Regions from separate parts of the Acetobacterium sp. KB-1 genome, predicted to be linked through region 1. Evidence: riboswitches for the same ligand, from Rfam matches in the RefSeq annotation. Region 1 holds a riboswitch; each other region holds the start of a gene.
The links. Region 1 has a riboswitch for cobalamin ahead of DOZ58_RS09715 (DUF4430 domain-containing protein). Riboswitches for the same ligand answer to the same signal wherever they lie in the genome.
Positions count from the first base shown of each region.

Region 2: it holds a riboswitch for cobalamin, as region 1 does, so the genes downstream of both, DOZ58_RS03695 (AAA family ATPase) here and DOZ58_RS09715 (DUF4430 domain-containing protein) in region 1, are expected to answer to the same signal.
Region 3: it holds a riboswitch for cobalamin, as region 1 does, so the genes downstream of both, DOZ58_RS16095 (iron ABC transporter permease) here and DOZ58_RS09715 (DUF4430 domain-containing protein) in region 1, are expected to answer to the same signal.
Region 4: it holds a riboswitch for cobalamin, as region 1 does, so the genes downstream of both, DOZ58_RS10200 (hypothetical protein) here and DOZ58_RS09715 (DUF4430 domain-containing protein) in region 1, are expected to answer to the same signal.

Region 1 covers NZ_CP030040.1:2,081,119-2,088,544, forward strand. The annotation lists gene DOZ58_RS09705 (TIM barrel protein) at 1-736, opposite strand, end outside; gene DOZ58_RS09710 (hypothetical protein) at 791-2,944, opposite strand; gene DOZ58_RS09715 (DUF4430 domain-containing protein) at 2,959-4,203, opposite strand; cobalamin riboswitch at 4,441-4,573, opposite strand; gene DOZ58_RS09720 (hypothetical protein) at 4,927-5,235, shown strand; gene DOZ58_RS18920 (DUF4430 domain-containing protein) at 5,456-7,426, opposite strand, start outside.
Region 2 covers NZ_CP030040.1:784,155-791,580, forward strand. The annotation lists gene DOZ58_RS03680 (iron ABC transporter permease) at 1-772, opposite strand, end outside; gene DOZ58_RS03685 (ABC transporter substrate-binding protein) at 809-1,897, opposite strand; gene DOZ58_RS03690 (nitrogenase component 1) at 1,932-3,518, opposite strand; gene DOZ58_RS03695 (AAA family ATPase) at 3,515-4,357, opposite strand; cobalamin riboswitch at 4,446-4,626, opposite strand; gene DOZ58_RS03700 (LysR family transcriptional regulator) at 4,729-5,670, shown strand; gene DOZ58_RS03705 (TIGR04076 family protein) at 5,744-5,992, opposite strand; gene DOZ58_RS03710 (iron-containing alcohol dehydrogenase) at 6,005-7,150, opposite strand; gene DOZ58_RS03715 (APC family permease) at 7,180-7,426, opposite strand, start outside.
Region 3 covers NZ_CP030040.1:3,492,563-3,499,988, forward strand. The annotation lists gene DOZ58_RS16080 (energy-coupling factor ABC transporter ATP-binding protein) at 1-394, shown strand, start outside; gene DOZ58_RS16085 (energy-coupling factor ABC transporter permease) at 538-1,302, shown strand; gene DOZ58_RS16090 (energy-coupling factor ABC transporter substrate-binding protein) at 1,302-1,643, shown strand; cobalamin riboswitch at 1,672-1,870, shown strand; gene DOZ58_RS16095 (iron ABC transporter permease) at 2,150-3,184, shown strand; gene DOZ58_RS16100 (ABC transporter ATP-binding protein) at 3,181-4,392, shown strand; gene DOZ58_RS16105 (adenosylcobinamide amidohydrolase) at 4,394-5,551, shown strand; gene DOZ58_RS16110 (ABC transporter substrate-binding protein) at 5,535-6,707, shown strand; gene cobN (cobaltochelatase subunit CobN) at 6,717-7,426, shown strand, end outside.
Region 4 covers NZ_CP030040.1:2,201,046-2,208,471, forward strand. The annotation lists gene DOZ58_RS10185 (GyrI-like domain-containing protein) at 1-472, opposite strand, end outside; gene DOZ58_RS10190 (GyrI-like domain-containing protein) at 487-945, opposite strand; gene DOZ58_RS10195 (YafY family protein) at 1,016-1,918, opposite strand; gene DOZ58_RS10200 (hypothetical protein) at 2,007-2,675, opposite strand; cobalamin riboswitch at 2,830-3,016, opposite strand; gene DOZ58_RS10205 (encapsulin-associated ferritin-like protein) at 3,250-3,597, shown strand; gene DOZ58_RS10210 (family 1 encapsulin nanocompartment shell protein) at 3,622-4,410, shown strand; gene DOZ58_RS10215 (nitric oxide reductase activation-like protein) at 4,567-6,333, opposite strand; gene DOZ58_RS10220 (AAA family ATPase) at 6,376-7,296, opposite strand.

The DNA of each region.
Region 1 (7,426 bases):
ATAACAGATAGTCTCCTGGTAATGACAGATTCACATGTACGCCCTTGATCCAGTCTTTTAAGCTACCCAGCTTCTCAATGCAATCCAATATGTATTCGGCACCTTCTTGAGCTGTTTTTAGCTTGGGGTTTGTGATCATCAAATGACTGAGATCCAGCATGATGCCTTTATTTTCATAGTTGATCTGATCCAGAAACCGCTGGGCTTTGTCCCTATCTAAGAGGGTTAACCCCGGCCACCATAGATTTTCGAACAGCAGCAGTACATCACTATTGGTATCAAAAGCCCGGTTGACCAGATCCACAGTTGCATCCAGTACCTCATCATCGGTGTAATCAAAAGCCCCGGTAAATGAATGCTCCGTGGTTACGTGGGAAACGTGATAGACCATATACTCCACCTCAAATTCCCGGGCTCGCTGATATTCCTGCCGAAAGGCCTCCACCAGAATGTCAGGATGGGTACCGCCATAATATTGACGAACCCCCTTCATCCCACCAAACATCTCCGACACCTTTGCCATATCATTTTGATAAAATTCCAGCCAGGTGGGAAAATATTTCAAGTGAAGTCCTTTTAATATCTGTCGTGGTAGCGTATCCAGATAATCTTCTTCATAACAAATCAACTCCACACCATCCAGTTGGTGTTTTTCTAAAAAACTCTGCACATTCTTCCAGTCGCCTTCAAATTTTTCCAGATCGCCGGAGTAATTTGAAATATTCATCAGAATCATCTAATGCTCACCTCCTTGATTTATGCTGGCATTATAACCCAGTTTACCTTAACATCAGTTGTTGTTGATAAAGGCTAAGTCATTGGTTCCTGTTTCTACCGCCGGAGGTGTTTCACCTTTTGGCACCACCACAATTTTGATGCCCTCCAGTCGGTAACCAAAACCGGCGGTTCCGGCACTATCACCATTTTTAGCCCAGTTTAACCAGCCAGAATTTTGCGCATGAACACGGTAGTACACGTCAAATTTATCGGCATCGGCTCCGGTTAGTTTTATGTCAATGGCTTCCAGGCGTAATCCCTGTCCTTTGGTACCACTCATGTCGCCATTGGCTTTCCATGCGTCTTCCCAGCCGATGTTTTCAATATGGGTTTTGTACTCAATACCCAGGTCTGCATCACCTTGTAGTTTTACCTCAATGCCTTCTAAGCGAAGCGAACGGCCAGCGGTACCACTCATCTTTCCATTGGCTTTAAACTCTTTTTCCCAACCATCATTTTGAATATGGGTTCGATACAAACAATTGACGGTCGGAACCGTTGGTTCAACGGGGTCGGTGGGATCTTCCGTTGCTTCAACCTTCGCTTTAACCGCATTATACTTTGTCATATCAATGTTGCTTTTCTGACTCGCCGTTAAATCGAGCGAACCAAGTACTGCATCCACCGCATCCAAGCCTTGCTGAGCTGCTGCCTTGTTGGCTGCCGTGATTGCAGAGGCCTCTGGCAGGGACCAAATGGCGTCATTCACCTTAACGGTAGAATTGCTGACATCGGTACAGTCAAAAAGCTTATTCTGATTCCGATAAGCTCGCACAATGGCTTCATAACCCCTGGCGATCTGACCTTCATCGGCAGAGAAGGATTTATTTATGTCAGTCAACTGATCCAACATGGTGTAACCATTCTTTATAAACTCTGCTTGAAAAATATCAACATTTCCGGTTCCTAACATGATAAAACTTTGGGCATTGGACCAGGCATTATTATATTCAATACCACTGTAAAAGAGACCCGTGTAACCTTGAATCCTGGTGAAATAAGGAATAAGCACCGTTTCCATTGCCTGTTTTACATCGTAAAACTCATCGCCAACCTTGGCATTGGGATCATAAAATGGTGCAATCGGTTGAAACTCCATGATATACATATCAACTAATGGATCGCTGTGTGAAACTGACCCCGCTAACGCATTAGCTGCCAGTTCGTGAATATAGTCATGGTCACGGTCCGGCAAGTAATTATAAGAATCAATGGCAAATTCACTGACCTGTTTAACAAAATACCCATCGGATGGGTTCTTGCCATTGGTCAGCATTTCAATCAGATTATAGCCGCCAACATTTCTGGCATCATAACCCATGGCGGTGATTGCCAGGGCATCCTTGGCTACCTCATTGGCATCAAAGCCTTCGTTTAAAGGCTTGCCTTGAGCATCTTTTTTGTCTGATTTCTGATATTTCTGCACAAAGGCATCATAACATTCGGCATAAAAGCCACTGTGTGGCGTATAATCGGCCCGGGCTGCCGTAAAGATCAACCATGAGCCATAGGCCTGGGTTGTTGTTCCAAATACCGCATCCTGTCCCGATACCGTAGACGGCAAGCGGTAAACCAGTGAATCCTGAATCAATTTTTCAGCCGAACTGATCAATGCTTCCTGTTTAGCGCCATCAGGTACCGTTGTGTTGCCATTATAGCTAAGCGAAGGCATGTTGGCTTCAAAATCTTTCCCAGCTAAGGGTGTTCGTTCTTCTTCGTACCAGTAGGTCAATTGATAGTTACCAGCCAGTGCTTCGTCATACTCAATGAGGTACTGATTCAAAAGTGCCGGAATAGCGCCACTAAAATCATAAGCTTTTGATTCCAGCCCACTAAACATCAGTGGATTTTGGATTGTACTTTCCGGGTACATCGGGACCAGTTTGGCCTGACTTTTATCAATAATTGCCTGACTCGCACTGGTACCATCTGCCGCCACTAACTTAGTCGTGTAGCTGGCTAGCAGGAATTCATCATAATTCTCATTGATTCCCTGAGCCGGAACCACCTTGTTTTCGATGGTGTAGACCACCTTCACCGCAATGGCTGTTTTGTTATCGGCGGCTTTGACCGGCATCATCCACCCTAGGGCAGACACCAAAACTAAAATCAGCAAACCGGCCATTAGCCAGCTTTTTCTTTTAACGTCTTTTAACAAGCTTTTCATTTTTTCACCTTTCATTACTTAGTTATAAATGCATTACCCGCAGTGCCCTCAGCCGCCACTGGTGCCGGTGCACCATGGGATACTACCTGTATTTTTATACCTTCCAGTCGGTAACCAAAACCTGCCGTTCCGGCACTCTCACCGTTTTTAGCATAACCCATCCAACCCACATTCTGGGCATGCACCTGATAATAAACATCAAATTGATCGGCATCAGCGCCAGTCAATTGAATATCAATGGCTTCCAGACGTAAACCCTGTTTTTCTGTGCCACTCATTTGCCCATTGCTTTTCCATTGCTCTTCCCAGCCCAGATTTTCAATGTGGGTCTTGTATTCCACACCAAGGTCATACTCGGCATTTTCTTCCAGGTTTATCTCAATCCCTTCCAGCCGCAGTGATTCGCCAATCGTTCCGCTTACCTCCCCGTTTTTCCTTAGCGTTTGCCATCCCTCATTTTGTACATGAGTCCGATAACTAGCGTTAACACTAAAGGCGGCAACGGCATTGTTAAGTTCTGCGGTTGCGACATTTATTTCGTTTTGTGATGCAACCATGTTTGTCGATACTGCAATGGCATTGTCATAGGCCGTTTTTATGATATCATTACTTAAATAAATTTCTTTCATCTCGGTGTTAACGATAGCAACTGCTTTTAAAAGGGCATCCTTATTACCGATTATCACCTTCGGTTCCGGTGAGCCCCATTCATAACCAGTCAGATCAGCTCCATAGCCCCAGTAACTAAAAGCAATCCGGACAACATCGCCGTCTTTAACCACATAATCGCCCATACCGACATCCGGACTGAGGTTATTGACTAAATACATCCATCCTCCCTGTTGACTGTAAGAGGTGGTCCCTAATGCATTATCCGTGCCAGCATTTCCAAAGGCTTTGGCTGTTGCGGTATCACCACCGCCAAGCTTTTCGACAATATAATTGGGGATCACCACCGATTCTACTCCGGCATCAGTTCCTTTAATACCATTGATGTAAACCTTACTCCCGATAATGTTGTCAGGCCCAGCCAATCGTGAAACCAGATCAAAGACGGTTTCACCTTCTGTAAAGTTGATCTTAACCGGTTCGATGAAAAATCCCTGGCCAATCGTTGACCGCTCCATATCAATAACAACCGAACCACCGGCATTGCCGCTTTCCACCTCGTTAACCGCTGCCATAACCGACAAGGGTGTGAACATCCCTAAAACCAATAGAATAGCCAAAACCCCATTTGATTTCTTAAACATTTTCATTTCGCTTTTTCTCCTTCTTTTTAAATGATTATCAAACCGTTGACTCAAGCTTTGTTCCCTCTCTATCCCTCCTTGTTCCAAACTGTACTAATTACAATAACTGATTTTTATCTTAATGATATAAGCGAAAAATCAACAAAAAAAGAACTTCCATCCAAGTCAAAAAATGACCTGTGATCGAAGTTCCAGTAGTTGCTGTAGAACTTTTTGTTGCTCAACCGCCTTAATTGCGAAGGTCGATTGCTGTTGCTAAAGAATAGGTTCCCGGCTTATGCTTTTGGCAATTACGGTAGCGCATCTGTTCGGGATTTTCACCCGGATTCCCCTGAAGCAAACAAAAAGGCCTTGCCTGCTTAAGCCTAATGGAATAATGTGATTGACTAACACCATTCCCGGCATTCTTTATGACATGATTAAATTTTACACCACTGATTGTATAACAAACAGCTTTGCATCTTATTATATAAAGCTTATCATCTGCTGTATGAAATTGCAATATTTTTTATTAACAATTGCTTCATTTTAAAATATCATCACTCGAAAATAATTGGTGTCGTTTTGAGTTTATAATCCTCAAATAACTATTTTAATTTTTGACAAACTAAGGTATAATAATATAAATTAAAATGATCTGCAAGATGAACTCGACATATCCGATCGTTGAAAGGGGAATTTATGACTAACGAAGAGACTCGACATATCCGATCGTTGAAAGGGGAATTTATGACTAACGAAGAGACTCGACATATCCGATCGTTGAAAGGGGAATTTATGACTAACGAAGAGTTTCAAACCATTGTGCTAAAAAAGTTTGATACCATGGAGGGTCGCTTTGATACCTTGGAATCTGATTTAACTAGTGTCAAAACTAAGTTAGATGCTGTCGCCGATCAGGTTGCTGTTTTAACCGAATTCAAAACTGATACCGAGCAATATTTCACCGACACCAAAGAGACGCTTAATTTCATTTTACACAAAGAATTGCTAAATGAAAAAGAAGTGTTTTTACTGAGAAAAAAGCAAGCTCAATAAAATGATAGCATAAAAGAGCAGCCAACACGCTGCTCTTTTTTTATTTAAGTACTACCGAACGGACCGGTTTTACAATTGTTTTTCTGGTCGCCATTGAAGCCTCCCATTTTCTTTTTTTTATACAAAAAAAGAACTCCTATTTATATTTTGGGATGAAGGCTAAGCCTCCATCCCGTAGGGGTCTGTGTTTGTTTACTGCCTTAACTGATTCGTTTATTACTCAGTTTTTAACCAGAAACGCGGTCTCAATGCTTCCTTCTTCTGGTGTCGGTGCGGCTTGTCCTTTGGGTACCACAATCACGTGAATACCTTCCAGGCGGTAGCCAAATCCTGCTGTTCCGGCGTCTTCACCGTTTTTGGCAAAGGCCATCCAGCCGGTATTTTGAGCATGCACCTGATAATAAACATCGTAGTTTTCGGCAGCGGCTCCGGTTAGTTCAATCCGGATCGCTTCCAGTCGCAGGGCTTTCCCTTCGGTACCGCTCATGATGCCATCGGCTTTCCAGCTGTCTTCCCAGCCGATATTTTCGATATGGGTTTCGTAGCGAATGCCCATGTCGACGTCAGCGGTATCGGCTCGCTTAATTTCGATCCCTTCCAACCGCAGAGATTGTCCCTGGGTTCCACTCATGGCACCGTTATTCTTCCAGTCCTGCCAGCCCACATTCTGAACATGGGTGCGGTAACTGAAATCAACGGTGGGGATCTCAACAGCCTTTGTTGCCACGACGCCAAACTCGGAGAAGGCATTGACTTTAAAGAGCAGTGATTTTCCATCGGCGGACAGGATTGGGGTAATCCATTCCACGGTGCCGTCGGTTTTCTTATGATAAATCTTATAGCTGTCATAACCCTGCTGGTCATCGCCTAACGGCATCGTCAGGGTGACAAAGCTGTCGGGATTGTTATTAAATTCAGCCAACGCTTCGTCACTCATATCTGGCTTGATGCTGTAGAGGCTGACGACCTTGGCATCTTTGATGCCGGCTTCTGTAGCTGCCTTTTCCGCTTCGTCGGTCTTGTCGGCGTCGCCGCTTTCGGGTTCAACCTTCAGGCCAACGCCTTCAGGGAGACCAACCACTTCAATACCGGTGGCTTCATCTTTTGCCGGTGGCGTTGCCGCTTCCAGCTCGGCAATCCGAGCTTCAGCCACAGCTAACGCATCCAGGTTGGAGACCAACGCTTTTTGAATGTCGGTCAGTTTGTTATAGGCAGTGCGAGCTGCCACCACATCAGCCTTGCTGCCCAGGGCCAGTTTGTCGCCAGATGGCAATCCACTAATCTGTCCGCTGACAGCTTTAGCCGCGGCCTTGTCGGCTTCGGTGGCTTCGCCAGCCAGCAGCTTGGCCATTTGTGTTTCGACGGCCGTCAATGTACTAAGATTCGTGACCAGCTTTTTCTGGGCTTCGCTTAACGCGTCATAGACAGCCCGGGCGGCAGCAACCGCATCTTTGTCGGTCAGTGCCAGCTTATCCACTGCTGGCAAAGCGGCAATCTGATCACTAACAGCCTTGGCAGCAACCTTATCGGCGGCGGTCTGAAGCTCGGTGATCTTGGCTTCAGCGGCTGTCAGGGTGCCAAGGTTGGTCACCAGTGCTTTCTGGGCCGTTGTCAACGCATCATAGGCGGTCCGAGCGGCGGTGACAGCGGCTTTATCAGTTAAGGTCAACTTGGCCACTGCCGGTAGTGCAGCGATCTGATCAGTAACAACCTTGGCCAGCTTAGCATCATTTGCCGGATCTCCTGGTTTATAGTCGGCAATGGCTTTGTTCAGGGCGGTGGTTGCGTCGTTAATCGGTTTTATTTTTGCAGTCATATCCTGTACAATAGTCATGGCTGCTTCATAAGCTTCACTGATGGCCGCGTCACTTAGGTAGGCGGTATTGCCATTGACCTTGGCCAATGCTTTAAGAAGGGAATCTCGATTTTCAGGAGTAAAGCTCATTTCGTAAGTAACATTATTTCCGTCAGTACCTTTTCCCGTTACATCCGCCCCGGTTCCCCAATAGGTAAAGGCCAAACGAAGTACATCTCCATTTTTTAAGGTGCTACCTTTCATCCCAACACTTGGGGAACTATTATTGACAAAATACATCCAGCCAGAATAATCGCTATAATCTTTTTCACCAAGGGTGTTGCCTGATTGCGTTTTCCCATGCGATTTAGCTGCATTGGTATCGCCGGCATTTAA
Region 2 (7,426 bases), 1.3 Mb from region 1:
AGGTGGCGCAGATAATGACAATCCGACGGGTGGTTTTCACATTGATCCCCAGGCTTCGGGCTTCCGTCTCACCGAGTGACAGCACATTGATTTTCCAACGCAGTACCATGATAATGATAATTGCCAGGATCATCGCCGGTGCCACCATCAGGATACTCTTAGGCAATACCTTGGCGATACTGCCCATCTGCCAATAGGTTATTTCAGCCAATTCCGTTTCCGGATCGGCAATATATTTAATAATCCCCATAATTGAACTCATCAGTCCCCCAACAATAATCCCTGACATCACCAACATCATATTGGAGCTGTTTTTAATCAGCTTCGGAGTCGTTGTTGTCAACGCCACCGCCAGAATGCCGCCAGCAAAGGCACCAATCTGAATACCAATGGTTCCGATCCCAATTAAAATTGCAATGGCGGCTCCAACGCAGGCGCCGGAAGATACCCCCAGCAAATCAGGCGATACCAGAGGGTTTTGAAAAACCCCCTGATACACCGCCCCTGACAAAGCCAATGAACCACCCACCAGAATCGCTGCCACCACCCGGGGGAAACGCAACGTCATAACAACGCTCTCCACATTCGCATCCCCGACTTGTGGTAGCGGTAAAATGTTGGCCGCCAGCACATGGATCACTTCCGGAATTGAAATGGGAAAGCGTCCCATGCATAATGAAACAATCACCAGGGCTCCCAAAATGATAACTAACAGCACCAGCAAAGCTGAAAAATTCAAGCGCTTTTCTTTAAGATTGATATCTTTTAACATTTACTACAACTTTCTGATTTTGCGGTTGCAGCCGACTTAACTGTTGGCATCGACTTTCAAAATCGTATCAATATTTTCATCGGTCAGATCGGCAGAAAAGAACGCTTTATAAAAGGCTTTCAGATCTTTACGGATATCATAATCTTTAAATAGTTCCGGCTGTTGAATACTGCCCATCCACTTAATCATCAGAGGTGTTTCAACACAAGGGGCATCATAACGATAAATTCCCATCGGGGTTTTGTAAACCCGATGGTTTTTAACCGCATCGATATTGCTCCAATCCTGACCTTCAATTTTATTCTGATACAGATCTTCCGGTACGATTTCGTCAAAATTTGACAGATAGATGATCTCCGGATTCCACTGAAGGATTTGCTCCATATTTACTTCTGACCATTGTTTATCCAGTCCGGCAGCGACATTCGCACCACCGGTTAACTCTAACAGATAATTATTGATGTTTTTTGCTCCTGCCACGCTAAGTTTGCTATTACGTAAATACATTACTTTCTTTTTTGAAACACTGTCAAGTTCAGCTTTCTTGTCAATAAAATAATTTTCTATCTCGGTGTGATAAGCCGTCAGTTTTTCAGCTTCATCTTCTTTTCCCAAAACCTGACCAACCAGCAGTAAATCCTTTTTTAAGTCTTCCAGATTTTCCGCATAATTCAGCATTACCGGGGTAATTCCCACCGCTTTTAATTGTTCGGCTTCAGCCGTCTGATCGTTCCAAATAAAGGCAATTTCTGGCTTTAAATTCATTAACGCTTCCACATTGATGGTAAAGTCTTTGGTAATTTCAGCCGTTGAAATAGTGGCAAAAGCCGGATCAAGGGTGGGCATAAAACTGGTTTTGTACGCAGCCATCGCGCTGGGATTAATCGATACAATCCGCTGACTGCCACCATCAATGGCCCACATTGCCGACGCCCAGGGAATCGGGGTAATGGCAACCTTGGTGATGGTTTCCGGTAATTGCACCTCATTACCACCCTGATCTACCACCGATGTCAGTTTTTCGGCGGTTTTACTTTCCGACTCCTTTGCCTGACTGCTGCAACCGGCAATGGCGATACACATAATCAGACCGATACAGATAACTAGTAACATTCTTTTTTTCATCTCTTCTACTCCTTGGTATTTTTTTATTTTTAATTTAAGCCGTTACTTCATTTGCAAAGAAACGCTTTAAATAAGCGTAGCCTGTTTGTCCCATATATTGATAATCCAGCTCGATAAACGCGTTACCGCTAAGGCTGGGATAGGGCATGGGAATAAATTTATATGATATCGTGTTGATTCTATTTTGATAAAGCGGATCCGCAATGACATGGGTAACGGTCATTTGCGATAATTCCTGATCCGTAATTTTATTTGCCCGGATGGTTATAATCCCAAAATCATTTGGGATCGCTGTCTCAAGCCGATCCAGAATTTCATTTTCGCCCAGCAGCAGCACCCGGAAAGCCGGGCATGGCTGCGGCTCTTTATTTAAGTAATACGATTCCGGGATCACTGTTTTTAATAACGTACCGACGGCTCTCAGCCACTGATTAAAGCCGTCAATGCCGATCGGCATTGCAAAATGATAGGGTATTTCAAACATCTCCGCCATCCATTTTGCCAAACACAGACCGTGTCTGGAAAAAACAAGATTCAGCTCAGCTTCTGCTGCCGTTTTAAAGGAACCCAGACTCTCATAGCCGAGAAAGTTCACCGCATAACCCAGCGACGTCAGGCAGGTTTCAATTTCATCAAAGTGTTGCCTTTTCCCAAACAAAAATGGATTATAGCCAATAATATTGAGCCGTTTTTTTCGGTTTTCAACTTTTTTTAACGTTGCTTTGGCGATTTTTAACAAGGCCTTTGCTACCCCTTCTTCGGCCGTCTGAAAACCGTTGGTATCTATTGCACAGGTCATTTCAAATAGATCACAGGTCTGTAAAAAATGATCATTCATCCCGGTCATAAAGGTAACCGGTGTGCCAATGGATAGAAATAATTTTATATCTTTGGTTTGATGATTCATTTGAAAGCGCTTTGTAATGGCTTCACCGATCTCATTTGTGCAGCCATTAACCGCCTGCAAGTCATTAAATCGGGAAAAAATAAACGGATTGTGATTCAGTTTATCAATGGAACTAGGACAGTTTGCACAGCCGGAGCCCGTCATTAAAAACTGACAAACGGCCTCATCATCGGGGAATAAAGAAAGTACCCCCGTATAATCTGCGGCCAGCGGCGGTAATTCACAAACCGCTGCATTTTTTGATAAAACCAGTGGCCGGGTCTTGACAAAGTCCGCAATTTTTGTTGCAATCTTATCCAAACGTTGGGATGGACTGGTTTTTCGTTTCTCCATGGGACCACGCTTGAAAATCTCGACAGGTATCTGATGGGGATTATCAAGTCCCTCGATCATCGTATCAAAATCGGTTTGGCTGAGCAAATCGGGACATGAAACATAAAGAATAATACCCTGATAGCAGGCTTTTCGTAACGCCGCTTCAACAACGCCTTTGATTTTTTCCAGATAATCCCCAAAGGTATAATCCAATGCACGAATGGGAACGAGTTTGAGCTTGGACAACTGCCCACATTCCAAAGCCCTAAAATATAAAATACGGATACAAGTTGGCGGTCCGACGGCCACGACTAAGGTTTCCGGTATCGCAAAAATTCGTTTCGCCATTTCCATATCACCTAAATTATAGATCGACGTTTCAATGGTGATGCTACTCATCTGCTGATTTCCTGGTTCTTTGCGGAAACAAAATCAAAGAGGGCTTCCATTGCGTCGTCATCAAGGGGACGAGAGTCACTGGCAGGAACTTCGCAAAACAGATCCTTCCCCAAGGTCTTAATTACCTGTGAAAGGGGGGCCTGGGGATCGGCCTCAATCATGGTATTTCTTTGATACTCGGCCAGCTTGATCGCCTGGTTTTGTTCAATAGAGGCTATCAGACGGCTTTCGGTCATTTTGATAAAATGATCAACCACATCTTTATCGGTTTGGGACGAGTAGCGATTATGAATAAAGCCGCCAAATAGTTTTTTCTTCGGGGTTTCGTAGTGCGCGATACCCTTTAAAATATTATTGGCAGCGTACAACGACATAAATTCTGATGAGGTCACAATATAAACCGCATCAACACATTGCTTGCGCATGGGGATGGAAAAACCACCACAGACCACATCACCCAGCACATCATAGACAATCAGATCCCAGTCCATCGCAAAGACTTCCAGCTTTTCCAGGGTCTCGATCACCGCCGAAATGCCCATCCCGGCACAACCGACCCCCGGTTCCGGGCCGCCAGCTTCAACGCAAGTAACGCCATAAACTCCTTTATATAAAATATCTGCTTTATTCAGCTGATCTCCTTTTTCCTTGAGTGTTTTCAAGACGGTGGGAATCCGTCGCTTCATCAGAATCCGGGTCGAATCCGATTTCGGGTCACAGCCGATATGGAGAACCTTTTTCCCAGCTTTTGAAAGCGCTGCCGATACATTGGCGGCAATCGTCGATTTACCAATCCCTCCCTTGCCATAAAATGCGATCCGTTTTAGTTTTATCTTCATTTTTCCTCCAATAAAAAAACTCTTCTGAATTATTAGACAGAAGAGTTTATTATAAAAATAAATCCCTCACCCAATAATCCGTTAGGCTTGGTTATCACAAAATATAGAAGCATCCTGGCTTAAGATCATCGCCTGCTGTAACAACTTCCCAGAAATTTCTTTCCAGTGTTGATCAATTTACAGCGGCTCACTTTTACAGTGGCGGTACCGCATCGGACTTTAACCGATTTTCATACTACACTTTGTTATTCAATTAAGTCGTATTATATCACAAGAAAGAGGAGCAAACAATTCAGCGGTTCTTCTAATTTCCAATTGCCAGCTATCAATATTTTTGATAGTATAGGGCTAAACAAACAAGGAGGAAACCAATGATTTCACTACAAAATATGAAATATATGATCGAAATTTCAAGGCATCAATCAATTTCGGCGGCGGCTAAGGCCCTCTATATTTCCCAATCCACTTTATCCACTGCAATCAAAGAAGTCGAACAGAGTCTCGGAATTCTCCTGTTCAAGCGAAACAGCCGTGGGATTGAATTAACTTATGAAGGACAAGATTATCTAAACCATGCCAGAGATATCGTTGAGCAAGCCGACTATCTGGAACGACGTTATCAGCATCAGAAATCGATCCCGATGCGCTTTTCTGTCTCCACCCAGCGACTGCCCTTTTCGACCATGTCTTTTATCAAAATCGTTGATGAAATCGGCTTGGATCGCTATGATATTGCCATTCGGGAATGTCCAACCCATGAGGTCATCCACGACGTGGCCACCCGTCGCAGCGAAATCGGGGTTATGTGCATTAATGATCATTACCTGAATACGATGCAAAAACTTTTAGATACCAGCAATCTCTCCTTTCATATTCTGGGAAAAATCAAATCCTATGTTTTTATAAGAAAACTACATCCCCTCGCTAAGAAAGAATTGCTAACCCTTGATGACTTAAAACCATACCCTTTTGTCACCTATGATCAGGGTGATGACAATCTGCTTCATTTTTCTGAAGAAATTTTATTTAATGAAATCCTGGATAAAAACATTCATGTCATTGACCGTTGCACAAAAATCGCCCTGGTTCGTGGCACTGATTGTTTTAGCATCGGTCCAGATCTGACTAACAGCGATGGCGATAAGATGCACTCAAAACTAAATGAGATTCAGACGATCGAGTTTTGCGAAAGTGATCAAATTTTACACGCGGGTTATATTATGCGCAGGGAACATACCTTAAGTGATATTGGAATACGCTATATTACGACTTTAAAAGCGAAAATCAATGGACTAGAATGCAATTCTTACTGATGCAAAATAACTAAAAAGATCAAAAGGACAGATACTTGATCCCTTTGATCTTTTTTTATACACTTTGAGTTCTTCAGGCTTTTCTAATTCTAAACACCACTTTTTCTCCACAGTCCGGGCATTGGAGCGGGGCATCGGTAATCACACCTTTGCGAGCCGCATAGACAAAGGGAAACACTGCACTGAGTGCCATCATGCAGAAATTTCCACTCTTGTCCTTATCCAGCTGGGGTCCGTCAAAAATGACTTCATCCCCCGCCGAATATATCGGGCAACCCGATTCCTCAACTACCAGTTTTATTTTCTGTTCAATTACTTCCATGTTGTCCTTCCTCTATAACGCCAGTCGATACAGCGCTTCAATCTGTTCCAGGGTTGTACTTCTGGGATTAACCAGAATATTACCACTTTTCATGGCATCTACAGCCATCGCAGGGATCTTATCGACCGTGACGCCCACCTCACTTAGGGTTTTGGGAATCCCCAGTGCACAAGTTAAGCTACGGATCTCATCGACCAAAGTCTGAGACGTAAAATCCTCCCATCCTTCACCGCATTTAATCGCGTCATAAATTTTTTGATAACGTCCGGTATCGGCTAGGGCGTTATATTCCAGCACCGTTGGCAGCAGTATCGCATTGGCAACCCCATGAGGGACATCAAAATAACCGCCCAGGGGATGGGCCATCGCATGGACATTACCCAGCCGCGCCCAGGCAAAGGCGATCCCGGCAAACATGCTACCATAAAGCATATTGGCTGCTGCTTCTGGATTGGTTCGATCTGCCACAAACAAACGGATATTATTACCGATCAATTCCAAGGCTTTTTCAGCCATTGCATCAGAAAAAGGTGAAGCGGCCTTCGATAGATAAGCCTCAATGGCATGAACCAGAGCATCAATTCCGCAGGCTGCCGCCGTTTTTTCCGGGGTTGTCATAACTAAGGTTGGGTCCAGTACTGCATAGGCCGGAATCAGTTCATAACTAAAGACCGTCAGCTTATAATTCCGGGAACGGTCCGTGATCACCGCAAAAGCTGTTACCTCAGAACCGGTGCCAGCAGTGGTGGGAATGGCAATTAGCGGCACAATCGCACCGGGGACCTTATCAGCCCCTTCATAGGTACCAATTGACCCACCGAACTTCGCCAATATCCCCACCGCCTTAGCTACATCCATGGGGGAACCGCCACCCAAAGCAATAATACAGTCTGCCCCACTGTCAACAAACGCCTTGGTGGCCTTATCGACGGTTTCTACTGAAGGATTGGCCTCCGTTTGGGTAAAACTGTCAAAAGTCAGCCCGGCCCGCTCTAAAATATCCGTAATCTTCTTAACCACCCCCATCTTATTCAGATGCGGTCCCGAAATCACCATCGCTTTTTTTAATCCCTGCTTATTTAAAAGCTCCGGTAATTTCTCAATACTATTCACCCCGCAGATTATTTCTTGCGGTATTTTAAAACTAAAACTATTCATCTCTTTTCCTTTCATAACTCCCGACAAGACTATTCAGTTACACTGCCAACGCGAGCGGCAAAGGCAGGCTTTTCATCGACATCGACATACTCTACATCAATATGAGCGCCAAACTCATCACCATATTTGAATTTACAGTAGCCATAGAAGATTACGCCCAATACGGCCCAGCCACCAGCCATGATCCATTCTTCTGTTACCAGTGCAGTGGAAGCAAAAGGCAACGGAATCACATATAACAGGGTCATCATACCCGATAAAGCAACTGCCACAATT
Region 3 (7,426 bases), 1.4 Mb from region 1:
GACGATTGCTGATATTATCGCGATGAAATCAGAGGTCATTATCTTTGATGAACCAACCGCGGCCCTGGATCCCCTCAATGCCCAGATGTTAGAAGAGGTGCTACTAAAGCTCGGAGAAGAAGGCAAAACGATGCTGATCTCCACGCACGATGTGGATTTTGCCTATCGTTGGGCAGAGCGGGCGATAGTTTTTGATCAGGGAAAAATTATTGCTGATGGAACGCCATTGGAGATTTTTAAAAACGCGAGAATCCTGGAGCAGGCAAATCTGAAACGGCCAGCCATGCTCGATGTTTATGAGATGCTGGTTGAAAACAAAATGATAAAGGACGAAAGCAACTATCCAACCACTCCCCAGGCGCTTAAAGTTTTATTACAAAAAAATATTCGGTAAAGAGTCATTTAGGTAGATGGTTACGATAGCAGTAATTGCGCAATCGATTTTAAGTTAAGTTGGCTTTGTGAGAGTTCAAAATTGAGCGCTCAAGAATTTTCGCAAACCCTTATAATATATAGATAAAAACTAGAGGAGGAACTATGAACACAAGTTTAACAACAAGAGAGAAGCGATTTATTGCGGCTGCGGCTGCGATCGCCCTGGTATTTGGGTTTACCCCGGTGGCCAGTGCGATGCACATTATGGAAGGTTACCTGCCAGTCGGTTTTAGTGTGGCCTGGGGCGTGATCTGTATTCCATTTTTAATTAAGGGTTACATGTCGATAAAAAAAACACTCAAAGAAAATCCTAAAACCATCACCTTACTGGCTATGGCTGGAGCCTATGTTTTTGTGTTATCATCTTTAAAAATTCCATCCGTAACCGGCAGTTGTTCTCATATGACCGGGACCGGGCTGGGCGCGATTCTGTTTGGACCAGCGGCAGTCAGTATTTTAGGCGTCATTGTCCTATTGTTTCAAGCTATTTTGCTGGCACATGGTGGGCTGACGACTCTGGGCGCGAATACCTTTTCAATGGCGATTGCCGGCCCCTTTGTAACCTTCGGAATTTTTATACTTTGTAAAAAAATAAAAATTAATAAGCATGTCGGTGTTTTTCTGGCAGCGGCAATTGGCGATTTGTTTACCTATTGTGTTACCGCATTCCAGTTGGCGATGGCCTATCCTTCCGAAAGTGGTGGCGTTGCCGCTTCGATGGTTAAATTTTTAGCCGTCTTTGCACCGACTCAGGTTCCCTTGGCTATCATCGAAGGAATTTTAACCGTGGTTATTATAATCGGGCTGGAAACCTATGCACAACCAGAACTTAATGATCTGGGATATCTTACCGGAGGTGTAAAATAATGACAGCGACAAAAAAAACAGTCATTGGTCTTTTAGTGTTGGCAGTAATCATTGCTCTGGTCCCCCTGTTTATCTTGCAGGATGCCGAGTTTGGGGGCTCTGATGATGCGGGCAGTGGGGTTGTGTCTGAGATTACCGGAACAGAGTATGAACCCTGGTTTACCCCAATTTTTGAAACGGCGATAAACGGTGAAATACCCGGTGAAGTGGAAAGTTTGTTTTTCTGTCTTCAAACCGGAATCGGGGTCGGGATTATTGCCTTCTTAATGGGGCGATTTGTGGAGCGAAAGAAAAAAGAAGACGAGCCAAAAAAAACAGACTCAAAAAAAGCTAAGAAATAAGACGGGTTTAAAAGGACTAAGTTTAAAAATTGAATAATTAAAAACAGGTGTCGGTTGCAATCCATTGTATTGCAGGCCGATTAAAAGGGAAGAGAGGTGAAAATCCTCCGCGGTCCCGCCGCTGTAAAAGAAGAGTTCCTCCAGGAATGCCACTGTAGAAATATGGGAAGGTAGGAGGGTATGTTGACGCTTGAGCCAGAAGACCTGCCTGTTTATGCAAAACTCTGCGAGAGACAGAAAAAAGGTTTTATTTGCGTACCGTTTTACGGGCTCATTGTCTCAATTTGAGATAATGAGCCTTTTTTTATACTTGGGAAAATTACAAAATAGTCAGATCAACATTTCTGATTAAAGGACAAAGCAAAACTGTCAGAGCAATTAATATTGCGAGCTAGCAGGGGAAATTGCGAAAATATTGGTTAGCATCGATAGTATTAATTTAGAAATATAAATGGAGGTTTCATAATGAAGAAAAAAGCAACGAAAATTATGAATCAGAGGTGGTAATGGAAAGTATAAAAAACAGAAAAGCACGACAAATCAGCATCCTGGTCTTGATTCTTGGGGCCATTGTGGTGATTTCGCTATACAGCATCAGTGTGGGGTCCATCAATATCAGTATTCCGGATATTCTATCTATTTTGTCGGGAAAAGCAGTGGCAGATGATACCTATGGCCCGATTATTATGAATATTCGCCTACCCAGAACCCTGGCTACGATCATGGGGGGAGCCTGTCTGGCACTTTCCGGTTTGTTGCTGCAGATATTTTTTAAAAATCCAATCGTCGAGCCTTATATTTTAGGGGTCTCATCCGGGGCAACCTTGTTCGTGGGGCTGGTACTATTAGGTGGATTCTCATTCGGATTGAAGTCCCTGCCCCCGATGGGTTTGTTTGCCGGTGCTTTTCTGGGTGCCATGCTGGTGATGGTGGTGGTGGTTTTTGCCGCTCAAAAAGTAAAGAACATCACAACCCTTTTAATCATCGGGATGATGGCCGGGTTTATTTGCAATGCCTTTACCAGTATCCTGACCGCTTTTGCCGACAAAGAACAGCTGCATGGCTTTGTGATGTGGTCGATGGGCAGTTTTTCGGGATTCTCCTGGCCACAGGTCCAGTTTTTATATGGCATCGGTTTACCGATGATTATTCTGGCTTTTGTTTTGAGTAAACCATTAAATGCCATGCTCTTTGGTGAGAATTATGCGATTTCCATGGGGCTCAGCATGAAAAAATTCCGGGTGATTGTGATTCTGATTGCCAGTGTCTTGACGGCAACGATCACCGCCTTTGCCGGGCCAATTTCCTTTGTCGGCCTGGCCGTTCCCCATATGGTGCGAATCACTCTAGGGACGTCAGATAATCGCATTCTGATACCGGGGGTCATTTTCGCTGGGGCCTTGATGACCGGGGTTTGTGATCTTATTGCACGGATGATTCTTTCCCCCATTGAACTGCCCTTGGGGGTTATTACGGCCTTAATCGGTGCGCCGATTGTTGTTTACTTACTCGTCCATAAAACGAAAGGAAATGAGCTATGAAACCAGTAATCTTCACTGAAAATCTGAATGTTGGTTATGATAAAAAGGTAGTTGTTGAACAAGTGGATATTTGTGCCCAAAAAGGAGAACTGATCTGTTTGTTGGGTCCCAATGGGTCTGGAAAATCTACGATTTTGCGGACCTTAACGGGATTGCAACCACCGGTAAATGGGCGAGTTGAAATTAATGGAAGGGATATAGCGACCATCAAAAAAGCAGAACTGGCTAAAAAAATGGCGATCGTGCTGACTGAACAGGTCTCGTTGGGACTGTTGACTGTTTTTGAAATTGCTTCAATGGGTCGATATCCCCATACCAATTTTATGGGAAGACTATCAGCAGAAGACGAAAAGATTGTTAATGAGGCGCTTGATCTGGTTGATGCTGGATATCTGAAAAACCGCTATTATTTCGAACTTAGCGATGGTGAAAAACAAAAGGTCATGATTGCCCGGGCGTTGGTTCAGGAACCCGAGCTGATTGTTCTGGATGAACCTACCAGTCATCTGGATGTTCGGCACAAGGTGGAAGTCATCAGTATTTTAAGAAAACTCTGTCTGGAAAAAGGCATCACCGTGGTGCTATCCCTCCATGACATTGATATTGCTATTAAAGGCTGTCAGAAGATTTTACTGATTGAAAAGGGTAAGGTTAAAGCTCAGGGAACGCCAGAAGAGATTATCAAAACTGGTACAATTCAGAGTCTTTACTCAATTGAAGGGGCTAATTATAATGAGTTGTTAGGGTGCCTCGAATTTTGTTCACCGGTATTACCGGAAGTGTTTATTACCGGCGGAAATGGCACTGGAACCGGCGTTTATCGGGCCGTATCCCGAGCTGGTTTTGGCATGTGCTGCGGGGTACTGCATAGCAATGACATTGACTTGCATGTGGCAAAGGCCCTCAATTGCGATGTTGTTGAAGAAGACTCGTTTAGTCGGATTACCGAAAAACATTACGAAGATGCAGCAGCTAAAATGGCAAAAATGCACTATGTTATTGACACCGGCTTTCCGGTGGGAAAAACGAATGAGCATAATCTGGATTTAATCATTGATGCCATCAAAATGGGAAAAGTAGTTTTTAGCTTAACTGATCAAAGCGAATTAAAAGGACGGTTTGGTGATTGGGCCGAAAAAATAAAATGCTGTAAAAATCCGGCCGAGATTTTGCAGATCATCCCGCCACAAACAGGAAGTGGGTGCTGAGATGATGTTGGGGGTAACAGCTACCGGAGATCCTATTCATCGCTATCATCGGTGTCTGGTGGTGCCTTTTTCGGGACCACGAAAGGTTATCAGTACCGCCATGGAGCATGGTGGTTATCAGGAAAATCTAACGGCGATATTTAATCAGGATGTCAACCCCGGGCCGGGTCGGTTGTGCGAACACATGGAACCCGGTCAGCAGGAAAAAATGCAGTCCTTTATCCGGGAGGAGTTGGGGTTGGCTCCGGACACGGTAGCACGGATGGCTACGATTGTGTCCATGGAAAGTGCGGCCATTAAAAGCGAAACCTATGACATCCTGACCGTGACGGCTATTACCACCGCTAGTCTGGAAGTCAATGGCGGGCGGATTGGTGAGAAAGCTACCAGCTATGAAAAAAACGGCGAGTATATTAATTTAAGACCGGGAACCATTAATAGTATGGTCTTTGTCAGTGGCAATATGACACAAGGCTGTATGGCCCGAGCCATGGTGACAGCAACCGAGGCCAAAACAGCCGCTTGTCAGGAATTGATGGCCAGCAGCCTTTACTCAACCGGTATCGCCACCGGATCAGGAACGGATAACCTGATGATTATTTGCGATAGCGAGTCGACTAACCGACTGACCTATGCTGGAAAGCATGGCAAGCTGGGAGAACTGATTGGTCGGTTGGTGCGGGATACTGTCAAAGAATCCCTCAATCAGCATATGGCCTTAAACCCGGTTACCCAGCATCGGTTATTTGCGCGAATGAAACGCTATGGCGTTACCGAGGGAACCTTTTTTAAAAAATTCAATGAACTCAGTCATAAAGGTCAACGCGATTTTCCCAAATGGATCGATCGTCTCCATCGGTTGGATCAGGAGGATGAGCTGGTAACCATGACTTCCCTCTATGTTCATCTGATGGATCAGCTGGGCTGGGGGTTGTTGTCTGGATCGGAAGCTATCAATGGCGGGGTAATAATTCTTAAGCAGATTGCCAAAGATCAATCAATTAATCTTGACTTATCAACAAAACAACATGAGTCCGCTGAAGCGGTGATTCAAAAAATGGTAAATTCTTTTGTGACGACCCTTTCAGAAATGGTCATGGCAAATGAAATAAAAACAAACTCAGAAGGAGAAAAGAAGAGTAATGAAAAGACAGTTTAAACAGTTAGCGGTGATTGCGGTCACTGCGGTAATGGTAGTATCAGGGTTAGTAGGATTAACAGGGTGTCAGTCTGCTGACAAGAGCTATAAAAGCGAGGATGGCAATACCATCAAATTGCAGTATGCCAAAAATTTTAACATCGAATATCTTGATAATAATAATAAGATAGTCACCGATGGTGAAGGAAAACAAATGTTACTGCTGCAAAAAGGTCAGGAAGCTCCAGAGGAATACAAGGATCTACCATCGATTACCATTCCGATTGATCAGTCAGTTTATACCAGTACCACCCAGGTTGGCTTTTTACGAGCCTTTGATGACGAAACGCTGTTTGACAGCATTGTTGGGGTGCGTTTAAAAGCCGAAGAGTGGGATTTCGATGCGATGAAAAATCGCATGCTAGAAGGTAAAATCAAAGATATTGGCTCTAATTCTGCCACCAGCAGCAGTTATGATTATGAGGTGATCCAATCCCTGAAGCCGAAGATTGTTTTTACTATAACTGGCATGGGTAGTGAACAGCAGAAGCTGATGGAGATGCTATCCCAGAATAACATTCCTTATCTCTATGATTCATCAAGTACCGAAACCGATTATCGGGGCACCATGGAATGGCTTAAATACTACTCTGCTTTTTATAATCTGGAAAAAGAAGCCGCTGAATACTATGATGAAGCGATGGTTCGTATTGACGAAATGAAAGCCAAGGTAGAAAATGAAGAAAAACCAAAGGTTGCCTGGGCCATTGTCTCTTCTGGGAAAATTTATGTTCAGAATGCCGGATCAAAAGCGGCGCAAATGGTTCGTGATGCTGGCGGTGAATACCTTTTTGATGACATTGGGGTTGGCAAAGATGGGGTTATCGTTATAACCCCGGAAGAGTTCTACAGCCGGGTTTCAAAGGCTGATTATTATATTAACTCCGGGATGCCAAAATATGGGCCGGATATTAAATCGATCACCGATCAGGTGCCGGTAGCGGCGGATCTTCCGATTTACAGCAGTGGCAACGTATGGCAGATTACCGATAGTTTTTGGTCGACTTATCATACCATTGATGAAAAATATCTGGAGCTGGCGGCCATTTTCCACTCTGACCTCTATCCGGATGCGGAATTCAGTCATTTCAGACAAATGCCTGCCGTCGCCAAATAAGGTGAAAAAATGTTAAATTTAGTCATTATTATGACCAGTATGGAGCCTTTCCTGACTTTCAGGGAGGCTCTGGTCAATTTAGATAAACACTATCCCGGTAAGTTTAGGGTGGCGTTGTTTAATACAACGGAGCTAGAAAATAGTGAAGTCTATGCCCAATGTGTTGAGGTAACAGAAAAAGCTGATTTCATTTTTATGAACATTCATGGTTCATTATCCTTTTTCAAACCTTTTTATGCTTATTTTAATCAGTTTAAAAAGCAGAAACCTTTTTTTATTAACACTACTATAGAAGAAGAGGTCGGTGAGGTTTTTCCGGATTGCAGCATTATGCCGGAGGACTTCAAGACGATTTATAAATATTTCAAGTCGACCAGCGTAAAAAATTTTAAAAACCTGATCAAGTGGATCGGCAATCAGTTTGCCGGTGGAGAATATCCCCTTGATCCACCGGTGCTGCCAAAATGGAGTGGGATCTATGATCCAGATCGCGATAGCTCCGATGAGACCGCTTATTTAACTGAGCTTCGCAGCAATGGTCAATTTACTATTGGTATTATCATCAACGTATTGCTGGTTCAGAAGGATAATCTGGCTCATATCGATGCCCTGATTCGTGAGATTAGAAATCAGGGTGTCAATCCCCTATGTATTTATTCCGATATGCTGCCGGATCTGGATCTGGGCTGTGAAGGTATCCGCAATGTGCTGGAACGCTG
Region 4 (7,426 bases), 120 kb from region 1:
CCGGCTCATCATCATAGCTGCCCAAATGCAGCATTTGGCAGCAGGTGCCTTCCTCTATTTCCCCAAGCCGGATACGATCGAGGAAGTCATTGGGCTTTTTCTTTTTGACTTCCGTGATAAACCGGGCAGCCAGTTCAGCGGTCAGAAAATCCGGCTGGCGGATCATCATCGTATAGGCATAGTTACTTTTATCCGCACTGGTTCTGGTCGTGTCGACCAGATCCCAGACCCCTTCCAGGGGGAAAACGGTATAGTCGTAATAGCCCTCCGGAATGGTCTTGCTCTTATAGGACATTTTTACTGCGTAGCTGAAGCTGTACAGCGCCCCCACCACCTCCGCAAACGCTTCCCCATTGGGATCGCCATTACCGTCTAACATAGCAAAGTGCATCGCCGGAACCGCAATGATTGACGGCTGAGACTTTGGTAAATACAAGGCTTTAAATTGCTTTTTATAATCGACTTTGTCCATCGTTTGCGTCTCCCTTAATTCAGTGAAATATAGACATGGATCTCGGCGTTGGCCATGTCTTCCCCGGGTTGATATTCCTCAAAATCGCTACTAAATTTCCGGTCGAGCTTCATATCCCAAAGCTTCACCCATAAGTCGCCAACGGCCTGCTGCACATCACCATGGACAACAAATTTTGCATAGTTACCAGGTGCAATGCTTACGGTTTCAACCCGCTCTGATTGCGAAGCTGCAGCATCAACTTCACAACCAACCACCACGTCATAAGTGCCGGCCACACCATTTTCATAATTGGTATAAAGACCAATACATTTCTCATTTTTTCTGCCGGTCAGGGAGGCTTCAATTCCTTCCCCATAAAAACGCTGCCAGGTGGCACCAATTTTTTCAACCATCTGGGGATCGGTATTACTGGTGCGTATTTTCAGCCCCGCCACTTGCTTTTCTGTTAGTTGTACCAATTCATAATCCATTTGTGTATACCTCTTTCTAACTTATTAATAAATTCAGTATACACCCTTTAACCTGACACCTAATGTCATATTAAAGATATTTTTTAAGACCATCTTCCAATTTTTTCTTAATTGCCTCCCGCAACCACTGGGGTTCTAACACCTCAGCAGCATCACCATAAGAAAGAATATAGCCATACACCCAGCCATCCTCGGGCAAGCGGCTCGCTACCACAAAGGACCCATCCTGATTTTTTGTGATCGCGGCCGGATCAAATTCATCATAGATCCGAAACGCCATGCTCGCGTCAATTCTCAGGATCAACCTGATTTGGGAAGCGCTTATCTCCGGTTTTTCAAAAACAGGGCCCTCCGGCAGGGTCCGGGAAAAAGCCTCCGATAACTGCCGGAGCTGCCTGATCCGACTGACCTTGAAAAAGCGCAACGCCTCTTTACTTAAACAGAATCCATAAACATACCAGGACTGCCCCTTAAACAAGAGCTTTAGCGGTTCAATAGTGCGCCCGGTCTTTTCTCCGGTCGCACTAAAGTAGTCAAAAGCAATTCTGTTTTTTTCAAGGATGGCGTTTTTCAGCACATTAAATTTTTCCCGTTCATCGCTATCACCGCCCCAATGGGAAAAGTCGACTTCAATCCAGTCGGCATCTTTTTTTTCAAACAGGGTCGCCAGTTTTCTCAGCACCGGATCGACCTCCGGTCCGTTTAGCACATTCATCCCCTGTAGCGATGCCAGCAGATTGACCTGTTCCTTTTCTGAAAGCAGTGATTTTTTAATCACGTAGTTATCCAGCAGCCGAATTCCTCCACCCTTACCTTTTTCAGCATAAACAGGAATCCCAGCCGCACTTAGAGACTCCACATCCCGGTAAATGGTACGCTGAGACACTTCAAAGTAGTCGGCTAATTCGCTCGCCGTTATCTTTTTCTTTTCAAATAAAATATAGACCATTTCTAGCAATCGATTGATTTGCATTGTCATTATCCTTTGTCGTTTTGTCTTCTATTTTATCACAATTTTGTCGCAAATGGCACTTCTATAAAAGATCGCGCGCTGTTTGCCTTCACCCAACACTTGCCATCTTTTTTTCGTCGTCCGTCATCTTTTCCTCTCTGGCAATGCAGCCATCGATGCTGCACGCTGCACAATCGCAATAATTTTGAAAATCATCAAAGAGAATCCCGGAAGAACTGTAGACAGGACGCATAATGTAGCCTTTACCCATCTTTAGTCCGATCTGCAGGGAGGCACTGCCAAAGCTGTCAAAAATAGCTTTGCTATCCTGAATTGCCCAATCCTGGATCAGACCGGGATTCGCTATTCCCACCTGCTTAAGATGATTGTCTTCCCGAACTGCCGCTTTCAAGTGCTTCATGGCACCATACATAATTGGCAACTTAAGCGACTGCAAAAAATAATGTTCAATCTGGTGAAGCTTTGTTGGCATTTCACCGATTGTCAACAAATACAAAAACACCTGTTCGTGGTCTTTTAACAAATAATGAAGGGTTTTGCTCTTGTACTTAATCCCATCCATCACAACTAAATGCTTCGAAAACGTCTCAACCGGACAGGCTTTAATGATCGCCATCGGTTTTATCTGGTTTCTTAAAAGCTCCACCGCATTTTGGTATTCATCATAAACTGGTGAATCACATGTTAATTTCATTTTTTTCATCAGCATCGGCATATTGACATCAACCGGTAACTCTATTATCCTAATTTTTTCCATCTCTTCCTCTTTCTCGACATCTACAAAAAGCTAAAAAAACCTTTTTAAAAGGTTTACAAAATGTGTGCCATATTTTTGTCCAGATAAGGGAAAAAATTTCTCCAAATCCTGTATTTCTAAATGGTCTCACACGTTGTAGCCTTCTTTGAAGCTTCAAACATCTTAACCATTTGGAAATATCCTGACTTGGCGGGGCTTGTTGCAAACGGCCTTCTCGGATAACCCAATGACCACCTGCACCCATGATCGCCTTACAGTAGCAAAGAAACTGTTGCGGATTCCCACCGCATTCCTTCTGTCATGGTTTGACTCTATACTAATCTAAAACGTATTTTTTGGCAAGGGTTTATTCTGACCGATCATAGTAATTTCCTGAGCGTAATCAGGATGATCTTTTTTAGCATTAGCGCCTGCTATCTACCCATTGATACAATACACATTGATTCTTTAAAAATCTTAATCGCTTTCACTTAAACTAACAATTTTTTGCAAAGATAACATAAATCCTGTTAGTCTACAATCATTTGGGTATAATTATTATATATCCAATATTTAGAAGGTAGGAGGAAATTTTATGGCACAGTATCATGAACCAATTGAATTATTAGATGAAAAAACGATGAACATCACTCGGGCCATCAATAGTTTAAAAGAAGAATTAGAAGCTGTTGATTGGTATAACCAACGCGTGGCAGCAACGAGTGATCCTGAATTAAAAGGAATTATGGCGCATAACCGGGACGAAGAAATTGAACACGCCTGCATGGCCATTGAATGGTTAAGACGAAATATGGACAAATGGGATGAAGAACTGCGAACGTACCTGTTTGTCGATGGTTCAATTCTGGAAGCCGAAGAAAATGAAGCGGCACCCGAGTCTGTAAATATATCCGGTATCCATATCGGTGATTTAAAAAAATAACGCGCATTAATCAAGGAGGAAAAAATGTTAAAAAGAGAAATCGCACCCTTAACTCAACTCGCCTGGAGCGAAATTGATGGCCGAGCGGAAGCCGTGTTAAAAAGTCGATTAACAGCAAGAAAGGCCGTCACGGTAAATGGACCGAAAGGTCTTGATTTTACTAGCGTATCGGAAGGTCGACTCGAATTAATTAATGACGATGAAAACCTTGTTAAAACCGGTGTTTTCAAGATCAAACCACTTGTTGAAGCAAGAATAAGCTTCACCTTAAACCGTTGGGAGATGGATAACCTGACGCGTGGTGCCAAGGATATTGATTTAACTAATCTGGAAGAAGCTGTCCAAAGAATTGCCGAGTTTGAAGAAACGGTCGTGTATAAAGGCTTTGAAGCTGGTCAGATTAAAGGTCTGGAATCGGTAACCGTTAATGAAAAAATACCCTTTGGTAAAACAGACTCCCAAATTATGGAAGCAATCTCAAAAGGCCTGGTTACACTAAGAGAAAAATTTGAAGCCGGTCCCTTTGTATTAATTGTTGGTGAGGTGGCTTATAATCGTCTCAATATAAGCTCTCATGGGTATCCGCTGATTAAACAGATCGAAGCCCTCATTGGTGGAAAAATACTATTAAGCACCGTTCTTGATGGCGCTTTTCTGATCCCTTATGATAATCCAAACTTTGAACTGACCATCGGACAGGATTTTGCCATCGGTTTTGAATCTTATGATAAAGAAAATGTCAAACTGTTTATCACCGAAAGCTTTACCTTCCGCGCGTTGGACGAAAATATTATTATTTCCTATACGCTATAAGCGTTTCCCATCGTTTTATCAATCAGGAGCGTCAATCGATCTTATTACAAAACGGTTTGATCTTTTTATGGCGGAGGATAACAATTATAGGATAACAAAATAGTACCAAAAAAACCGCTAAGACATCAAGCAGTTGATGCTTAGCGGTTTTATTTTTTAACTTACAATAATTTGCTTTAAATACTTAATAACCAAATCAGCAAAGCGGTTAATGTCTTTAATATAGGCAAAATCCTTGCCATAGATCAGCTTTTCAGCCATCAGATCCTGCTCTTTTCCGGTGAAGACCCCCAGTACCATAATACCCTGTTGGCGGGCCGTTCGAACTTCCCGGGCGGTGTCAGAAATAGCCACCCGACCCCGATAGGCCTGGGTTAAACTATTAACCTGACCCTTTCCCACCTTAATGTCGTTGGGGCGGCCGTCGCTGAGGACAATTAAAATCTTATTATCTTCCCCTCGCTTAATGAGATCTTCACAGGTGGTCTTAATTGCCAAACCGTCGCGGTTGTTGCCGGAGCAATAATATTCAAAGATGTTGTCATTGGCTGAAAGGGGCGATTCGTAATCACGGAAGCGTTTGATGACTGTATAGTCAAGAAAACTGGAAAAACCCAGCACCCGATTAGGAATCCCCAGTTGGGTTAATGCCATCGCCAGAATATAGGCTTGAATCGCAACATTGGACTGGTTACGTCGCTGGGAGCCACTGGAATCGATAAGGATATCCACCACAAAGCTCCCCTTGTTATTATCAATATTTTTTACAAAAACCTTGTTATTACTGCTACGACCAATCCGCCAGAGTTTGCTGGGAATCAGCCTCCCGGCATCAGAAGGGATGGCGTCGATAATTTCTTCCTGAACCAGGGTTCGGGACATGCTTTCCCGAAGCTTATTAATGTTGCGCTTGAACACCTTGTAATTAGCGCGAAACACATCGGTATTTTTAATCTGGTGCCGTTGCACATATTTCTGTTGAAATTCATTATCACTGTCACTCCGGACGACGCCATCGGTCATATGAATCCGGCAGCTGCCATGGGCGTCTTTGCATACCCGGTTCTGAAGCTTTTTGACTTCACTGATATCCAAAAACGATTTTCCGTAATAGTAAGCCACTTTTTCATAGATTTTTTCGATATCCTCTTCCTGCACCCGCAAAATCCGGTTGTCAGCATCATTGGATACGTTGGACTGATCTCCTTGGGATTCTCCCAGCAGAGCCTCGGCAATGTCTTCAATGGAGGCTTCAATGTCCAGGTCTTCGGGCTCGTCAAACATCTCTTCTAACATAAAATCAGAAAAATCGCCGCGGAGATGATTTTTATTGTGGCCCGATTCACTGGAATCACCGCTATCGCCCTCCACAAACATCGGAAAATATTTCACATAGATTTCTTCAATGCCTTTTAATAACTCAATGGTATCCTCCCGATCCTGTAGGTTTTCCAGATCGCTGGCGATGTTTCGGGTTTCGGTGTCCATCATCGGCGCTTTACCAATCTTTTTTAGGATCATCGCGTGACGTACCTTTTCCATCAGATCGTCGGTGTGAAGCTTATAATAATTGCGAAGAATATCATCGTAGGCATCTTTGCGGATATCATAAACTCCGGGGCGTTCGGCAATAATTTTTTCTTCCACTACCACATCACTCCCCATAGCAATAAGACTCAGGAGAATATCCTTATTAAAACCCGCCCGATAACGACTGATGACGTATTTCTTGACACTGGGCCAGTTAATGAACTTTCGCCTTCCCCCGGCAGTTACGGCATGGTAAAGGGCCACATTTTTTGAAATAAAGCTCTTTTCTCCGACGTCCATGTTTTCATCGTAATCACCGGAAACCGTCCACATCAGATTGGATACCCGGTTGTCAAATTCATAGTCCTGATAGATCCATTTTGCATCCTTCATGGCCTGTTCCTCCCTTCTTCAGGTGTTGGGCCGATTCTGGCCTTAGCCGGAAAAAACATCGGCACAATCCCAGCTTTCCCGGATCCGGGTTTTGATGACATCCAGAACGATTTCTTTTTCAAACTGATCGAAGGTTTTTCCGACCACCCCCATATCGACCGCCAGCATCGGTTTTAAGCCTCGGCGGATGGTGCGCAGACTCCCGATAATCCCCCGCAGATCGACAGACTTGGTGGAGATTTCCGAATTTCTGGCCTTGGCTTGAAGATCCAAAAAAACACCGGCAAACTGGGCCAGAATTTCCGGGTTGGCATCCGGAAAATAATCCTTTAAAATCAGCATCAGGGTTTCTTCCTCAATTTGGGGAATATCAATGGTCATAAAACGAGATACCAGGGCTTCATTTAGCTCCTTAGTCCCGGCATATTCATAATTCATGGTGCCGATAAACCGGGTGGCGTCGTGGAGCTTGATTTTCTCATAGCCCGGCACATCGATCACCTTTCGATAATCCAGAGCCGAGTGGAGTACCACCAGGGCATCGTTTTTTGCCATATTGATTTCGTCAAAAACGCCAAAGCCGCCGTTTATGGCACACTCATAAACCGATCCTCGTCGCAGTCGTACCTCATTATCAATAAAAGTATCGGTGCCAATCAGGCTGGAGCTGTCGGTGTTGACATGGAAGGAGGTGTTCCACTGAGGACGGTTAAAAAGCTCGCAAATATTATCGGCCAGGACATTTTTCCCGGTGGCCTTGGGACCGGAGAGTAAAATGTTCTCGCCCTCTAGAATGGCAGTAATACACATCGACCAGATGTCCTTGCCATAAAAAACAGTTTCGGTACTGGGAACCCGATCCTGAAGACGCTCCTCCAGTTTATAAAAGTGTTTGAAATATTTTATATCGTCAAGCAGCTTTTCGCTGATTCCCTGTTTTAGTAATTCCTGTGTTAATCTCATTCGTTTTCCTTTCTGTCAATGCCATGCATCGATTTTGTCAGTTTATTTAGAATGATTTGAATATAACACAAAACCCAGCGGAATAGTTAGAAAAAATGCAAAAGCACAAAAATTTATCCTTTTTTAAGAC